DNA from 3 places in the Marinobacter sp. UBA2498 genome. Region 3 is predicted to be linked to each of the others. Evidence: predicted binding sites of a transcription regulator. Region 3 holds the regulator's gene; each other region holds the start of a gene.

Region 1 (2,242 bases), on a different contig from region 3:
GGTCTGCTGGCGAGGCGAATCGGAAACATCGAAGCCTGCCAACGACATTCCCTGCTCACCCAGCATATCCCTGAGCCGGTGGGAATGCAGTTCAAGCTGGTCACGGACCACGGGATTGGCCGAATGGACCGTAATACTCGCCTGCTCGTTCTGCACCCGGACCTTGACCTCCATGGGGCCCATGTCCGGTGGTGTCAGGTGGATTTCGGCAACCGACATGTTACGGGCAGTCAGCCAGCTGAGCTTGCCCACCAGTTTGTCGCCCCACTCTGCATGGCCTACCGGCACATCAATGGACGTAGCATAACCTCGTAATGGCGCAGCGTTCTCGGCCGTCAGTTTTGCTGCCCCATTGGCATTATTGGCCGCTTGCTGGGACACCAGATCCATGGCGGACTGGAAGCGGCCAGAATTGATCAACGAGCCGGAATCCGCATTGCGGCCGGAGTCGGTGAGCACTGAGGCCTTCATGACATCTGTCAGTGTCGCATCGCCGGAAACACCGCCGGATCCGGACTGAGCTTTCTGACCCGAGGCCCCTGTGAGAAGGCCACTGAACAATCCGGCAACGGAATTCGCTTGGCCCGAAACACCGTTGGCAGCATTGACGCCGACTCCCGGCATTGTAGCTGACATGGCGGACTCACCGGCACCTCCGGCTTTTGGATTCAGCCAGGACTGCAACTCGACAAAGGTAAGGGGAAGCGCCGTCGGCTCTGATTTGCCATCACCTGCTACAGCGGCCCAGTCCGCGTCCTGTGATTCAGCATCCGTGGCAGCGTTGGCTTTTTCGCCACCCTTTGGATCAGCGTTCGCGTTTGCTTCCGTTTTCGTCTCTGAAGGTGTGTCCCGGGCCGCCCGGGATTCATCGGCAGATCTGGCCTCAGCGGCCCGATCCGCCTTCTGGCGATCGAGCCGCTTTTGCTCAGCCTGGGAGACAGAGTCGAAATCGCTTTTCCTGTCAGCCGGATCTCGGCTGGCTCCGGATTTTGACGGGCCGGGATCTTGTTGCGTCCCGGGCGCGGGGGTTTGGGGAAGAACCATCTGGGCCATGGCAACCTCTTGCCGCTTTTATCGCATTGTCGCCCTCACCTTGCCGGACTTGGCCGGTGCATGGGCGGTTAATCCACTCAATGCGAAGGACAAAGCAATTGTGATGCCAGCGCACACCTGCTTCGCCTGACAAACGGCCTGAATAGACCTGATTCACCCCACCATCAAGCCATCCAGGCCTGCGATTACCTGTTCGAATTCCCGGGCGATGTCATCCAGTAATCCCGAGGCATCGTCCAGCCGGGATTCCTTTCCTGCGATTTCCGCCCTCAGGCAGAGATCGCCAAGTCGTGGGGCGCCAATATTGATACAACTGCCCTTGAAGCTATGGGCCGTCTTGGCAAAGGCGTCACTATCGTCAGCCCTCAGGGCTTCTTGCAATCCCCGAATCCTGTCGCGGGAATCTGCAACATAGGTCTGTATCAGCACTTCGAATTCGTCCTCCATGACGTCTCGAAGCTCAGCCAGTGCCTCCTCGTCCAGGTGTGGTTTATCAGTCATCTCGATTCTCCGCTGTACGGGCGAACTGCCAATCGTAGACAATTTCAACATGATTGCCCTGTTCATGAAACCTGATGGTCTCCGCCAGACGTTTCAACAGCAGCAGGCCCCGCCCTGCATAGCGCCCGCTCATGGTTGGGGAATTACCGGGGGCCACGCTGGGATGATTGTGAAAATCAAACCCTTGGCCGCTGTCCTCACAGATAACACGAAGCCGACCTCCATCCGGTTTCAGGGAATGGTGCAGTGTGAACCGGATGTAGTGACCCTCCACGTTGGCCAGGCGCCGATTGCGCTCCGCGTAGTAGCGGCCAAAGCCCTCCGGTGAGTGCTTCCATTCTGACGGGAGTTCCAGAACACCGTGCTCCAGCGCGTTGTTGTAGAGTTCCGCCAGCAGGGTATAGATTTCGCCGCTCTTCCGTCGAAGACCCGGCACCTCCATACAGATATGAAGCAACAGAGGCAGGGGACTGAACTCTCCGAGGGTCCTTTCCCGGATTTCATAGCTGCAGCGCCATTCCGCCGGCCCGGCAAGAGCAGACGGTGCGGCACGATCTGGCAGGGTAGCCAGCCCCGCCTCGTCCATCATTTCCAGACAACAGAGCGTCAGGTCATCGCCATCCTCAAAGTTGCCGGTGAACCGGTGAACCGCGGACATCATGGCATCGAACGGATGGTCCCCATCGTC
Region 2 (2,242 bases), on a different contig from region 3:
CACCGTTCAGGGCCATGGTCAGGTCCGCTTTGCCGAACATCAGGCGTGCCACGATCAGGGCGGCAATCAGGCCACCGGCTGCAGCTGCGTTGGTGTTCAGGAACACGTTGGCAACTTCGTTGGCGACACCGATGCCACCCAGCTTCAGGGTGGAGCCGCCGTTAAAGCCGAACCAGCCCATCCAGAGGATGAAGGTACCAAGCGTTGCCAGGGGCAGGTTGGCGCCCGGGAAGGCACGGATTTCGCCTTTGGCGCCGTACTTGCCTTTACGGGCACCGAGGAGAAGAACGCCTGCCAGGGCCGCTGCTGCGCCTGCCATGTGAACGATACCGGAACCGGCGTAGTCGCTGTAGCTCAGCTCGTACATGCCGAATACCGCGTCGCCGTTCCAGGTCCAGGAACCCTGCATCGGGTAGATGAAGCCACACATAACGATGGCGAAAGCCAGGAAGGCCCAGAGCTTCATGCGCTCAGCCACGGCGCCGGAAACGATGGACATGGCGGTTGCAACGAAAACAACCTGGAAGAAGAAGTCAGAAGCGCCACTGTATTCGCCCATGTCGCCGAAGCCGGCTTCAGTGGAGGCTGCAATAACGCCCGCGATCGCTGCGTCGTCCATCTCGGCAACGGTTGTTACACCGCTCAGGAAGATACCGCCGTCGTACATGATGTCGTAGCCGACAATCAGGTACATGGTACAGGCGACCGCAAACAGGGCCACGTTCTTGGTCAGGATTTCAGTGGTGTTCTTGGCACGCACCAGGCCGGCTTCCAGCATGGCAAAGCCAGCGGCCATCCACATGACCAGGGCACCGCAAATCAGGAAGTAAAAGGTATCCAGCGCATACTGGAGTTCAAAAATGTGATTAAGATTGCTTTCCATATGAAGCCCTCCGCACGAGGCTTTTCAGGTTATAAATTTTTTTGCGTTGGCTGATCGAAAAATCAGAGCTGGTTCAGACCGCTTCTTCGCCGGTTTCGCCAGTCCGGATCCGGATGGCTTGAGCCAGTTCAGTCACGAAGATCTTGCCGTCACCGATCTTGCCGGTGTTGGCCGCCTTGGTGATGGACTCGATAACTTGGTCCAGAAGGTTGTCGCCGATAGCAACTTCCACCTTCACCTTGGGCAGGAAATCCACCACGTATTCCGCGCCACGATAGAGTTCTGTGTGGCCTTTTTGCCGACCGAAGCCTTTGACTTCAGTGACGGTTACGCCTTGAACGCCAATCTCGGATAATGCCTCACGGACATCGTCCAATTTGAAAGGCTTGATGATCGCTGTCACAAGTTTCATTGCTTTCTCCTTGGTAAAGCCGTCTCAACAGTGAGGGCCCGTCGGCCGGTTGTTGAGCTCGGGATGCTGCCACCTCGCACACCAATCGTGCGGATTGCGTACGAGAGCTTTAGCATCGGGTATGCCAACGCAAAAAAATATATTTAAAACAACAGGCTACGATATCCGCGTACCAGAATGGCGCAAAGTTGTGCACCAAAATGAAGCGGGTAGCCGGCCAGTGAGCCAAATTGGAGCGGGCTGCCTGACCGTTCGACCGCTATTATAGGGCCGACCGCCTACAGTATGGCAGGGGCTGCGGTGTGATACACTCCTGCAAACCGGTAACAGGCCCTCTCTTTTAGTCGAAGCCGGATATTTCAGAAATGTGTGAGGTGATGTGTGAAAGGTCCACAGGATATTTTTGCTCAGCTGCAGGGCCAGTTTGGCCAGTTTGTACCGGACATGGCCCGCGCTGCACGGGAAGATTTTGAAACCCAGGCCCGGGCCACCGTGATGTCCGTCCTGTCCCGCCTGGAGTTGGTAACGAGGGAAGAGTTCGACGCCCAGCAGGCGGTCCTGCTGAAGACCCGTGAAAAGGTGGACGCACTCGAGAAGCGGGTAGCCGAACTGGAAAATTCCCTGCCAAAACAGTAAACCACGGACACGCCCGGCAGGACGCCGGGCAAGCAGTTCCGGTCATTACCATGGAAGGTTGTCATGCTTGCTATCGTTCATTCCCGCGCCACCATTGGCGTGTCGGCGCCCGCCGTTACCGTTGAAGTCCATCTCTCAGGCGGCTTGCCTGCGCTCTCGATTGTGGGGCTGCCGGAAACCGGTGTAAGGGAGAGCAAAGAGCGTGTTCGCAGTGCCCTTCTGAACGCCGGGTTCGAGTTCCCCGCCCGGAGAATCACCATTAATCTTGCCCCTGCCGACTTGCCCAAAGAGGGTGGTCGCTTTGATCTGCC
Region 3 (2,242 bases):
AAACATAATCCTTCAGTGCGGGAGTAAGTTCTACGTGATGGCCTGAAATATTGAGTTGCATAGGCGTCTCCTGTTGTCATCGTTCCGGCTCCCGGGAGCCGGTCTGGGTGCTGGCGCATTGTGCGCCGGCAAATAGTACGTTGCGCCCGGACCCCGGGGTGTTCAGACCAGCCGCTTGCGTTCGTTCGAAGGCGGAATGTGCATGGCCTCCCGGTACTTGGCAACGGTGCGTCGCGCAACCTTGATTCCCTGTTCTCCTAGCATGGCTGCAATTTTACTGTCGCTCAACGGCTTTTTGGGCGTTTCCGCGGCAATCAGCTTTTTGATCATCGCGCGGATCGCCGTGGAAGAACATTCACCGCCTTCGTCAGTGCTGACATGGCTGGAGAAGAAATATTTCAGCTCGAAAATTCCCCGGGGGGTGTGCATGTATTTCTGGGTGGTGACCCGGGAAATCGTGGACTCATGCATCTCAACCGCCTGGGCGATATCAGAGAGGATCAGCGGTTTCATGGCTTCTTCACCCTGATCCAGGAATCCTTGCTGGTGCTCGACAATACGGGTCGCCACTTTCAGCAGGGTTTCATTGCGGCTCTGCAGGCTCTTGATAAACCATTTCGCCTCCTGCAACTGATCCCGCAGGTAGGTGTTGTCGGCACTGCTGTCCGCACGCCTTATAAGAGAAGCATAGCTGGCATTGACCCGGATGCGCGGTGCAATTTCAGGATTCAGCTCAACACGCCAGCGGCCATTGTGTTTGCGAACGATCACGTCCGGAATCACATAATCGGGTTCGGCCCGGTCAATGACATCGCCCGGCCGCGGATTCAGGCCGGTGATCAGCGCCAGGACATCCCGCAACTGGTCTTCTTTCAGGCGGCTGCGGCGCAGCAACTGGGCGTAATCGCGGTTGCCCAGCAGGTTGATGTAATGGGTAATTACAAGGCGTGCCTGGGCCAGCCAGGGTGTTTCCGGCGGCAGCTGGTTGAGCTGGATCAGCAGGCATTCCTGTAGGTCCCGGGCAAACACGCCGGGCGGATCAAAGTGTTGCAGGCGGTGAAGCACGGCTTCCACTTCATCCAGTTCAAGGGGGTCTTCATCGTTCTCATCCAGCAGTCCGGCGTGGATTTCCTCCAGCGGGCTGGTGATATAGCCCCGTTCGTCCACTGCATCCATCAGGGCATGGGCAATGGCCTGGTCCCGTTCACTGAGGTGCGTCAGATTGAGCTGCCATTCCAGGTGATCCTGAAGCGTTTCGGTCGGGGAATTACGGGTTTCGAAATCGTGATCGTTTTCGTCGTCGTTGCGGGCTGCCGGCGCTGGTGCGGACTGGTAGATGTCGTCCCAGGCGGTATCAACCGGCAGATCGTCCGGAATGTTGTCAGGAATCTCGTTCTCCGAGGACCAGTCCGGGCCGTTCTCGGATTCATCCCAGTCGCTGGCCGGTTCCGGGGCAGCTTCAGCGGCGGACTCGGTGGCGTTGGCCTCGCGCTCGTCGTTTTCGCTGGCTGCGTCGGTCTGGTCATCGTCCTCGGAGGTCTCCAGCATGGGGTTGGATTCCAGTGCCTGCTGGATTTCCTGCTGGAGGTCGAGAGTGGAGAGCTGGAGAAGCCGGATCGCCTGTTGCAGCTGGGGCGTCATGGTCAGGCTTTGACCCAGCTTTAACTGTAAGGAGGCTTTCATAACCATGGTTCAGGATCCGTCACTCATCAGCGCGTTGTGTCATAAGTCGTGAAAAAATCTTTATATGCCGGTTACTTGCCGTGATTTTAATTTACCCTAGCAAGTTCTTTGCCGAGTTTACTTGCTACAGATCATCAAAACAATCAGCCATTGGGTGTCAGAGTCTGAATTCGTCGCCGAGATAGACTTCCTTGACCTGCTGGTTGGCCAGGATGGCGTCGGCATTGCCGGAGGCGATGATGTGGCCGCCGGAAACAATGTAGGCATTCTCGCAGATGTCCAGGGTCTCACGCACGTTGTGGTCGGTGATCAAAACGCCAATGCCTTTGTCCCGAAGGTGCCGGATGATGTGTTTGATGTCACTGACGGATATGGGGTCCACACCGGCGAAGGGTTCATCCAGCAGGATAAAAGCCGGCTCCATGGCCAGTGCCCGGGCAATCTCCACCCGTCGGCGTTCACCGCCGGACAATGCCATGCCAACACTGTCCCGGATATGGGTGATGTGGAATTCTTCCAATAACCCCTCGAGCTTCTTCTCCCGCTCTGCCTTGCCCAG

What was found. The regulator sigma-54, encoded in region 3, starts transcription at its own class of promoters, with help from an activator protein. The targets are predictions, from matches to a motif close to ANTGGCATNNANNTTGCTNT.
Region 1: a site for sigma-54 is predicted at 1,145-1,164, ahead of B2W52_RS08810 (flagellar hook-length control protein FliK). Genes of this name have one in related genera too.
Region 2: a site for sigma-54 is predicted at 1,405-1,424, ahead of glnK (P-II family nitrogen regulator). Genes of this name have one in related genera too.

What each region holds. Positions count from the first base shown of each region.
Region 1 covers NZ_DDOI01000064.1:80,676-82,917, forward strand. The annotation lists gene B2W52_RS08810 (flagellar hook-length control protein FliK) at 1-1,053, opposite strand, end outside; gene B2W52_RS08815 (Hpt domain-containing protein) at 1,207-1,554, opposite strand; gene B2W52_RS08820 (PP2C family protein-serine/threonine phosphatase) at 1,547-2,242, opposite strand, start outside.
Region 2 covers NZ_DDOI01000090.1:11,373-13,614, reverse strand. The annotation lists gene B2W52_RS12610 (ammonium transporter) at 1-883, opposite strand, end outside; gene glnK (P-II family nitrogen regulator) at 957-1,295, opposite strand; gene B2W52_RS12600 (accessory factor UbiK family protein) at 1,677-1,931, shown strand; gene B2W52_RS12595 (YifB family Mg chelatase-like AAA ATPase) at 1,995-2,242, shown strand, end outside.
Region 3 covers NZ_DDOI01000042.1:4,931-7,172, reverse strand. The annotation lists gene hpf (ribosome hibernation promoting factor) at 1-61, opposite strand, end outside; gene B2W52_RS04575 (RNA polymerase factor sigma-54) at 163-1,689, opposite strand; gene lptB (LPS export ABC transporter ATP-binding protein) at 1,841-2,242, opposite strand, start outside.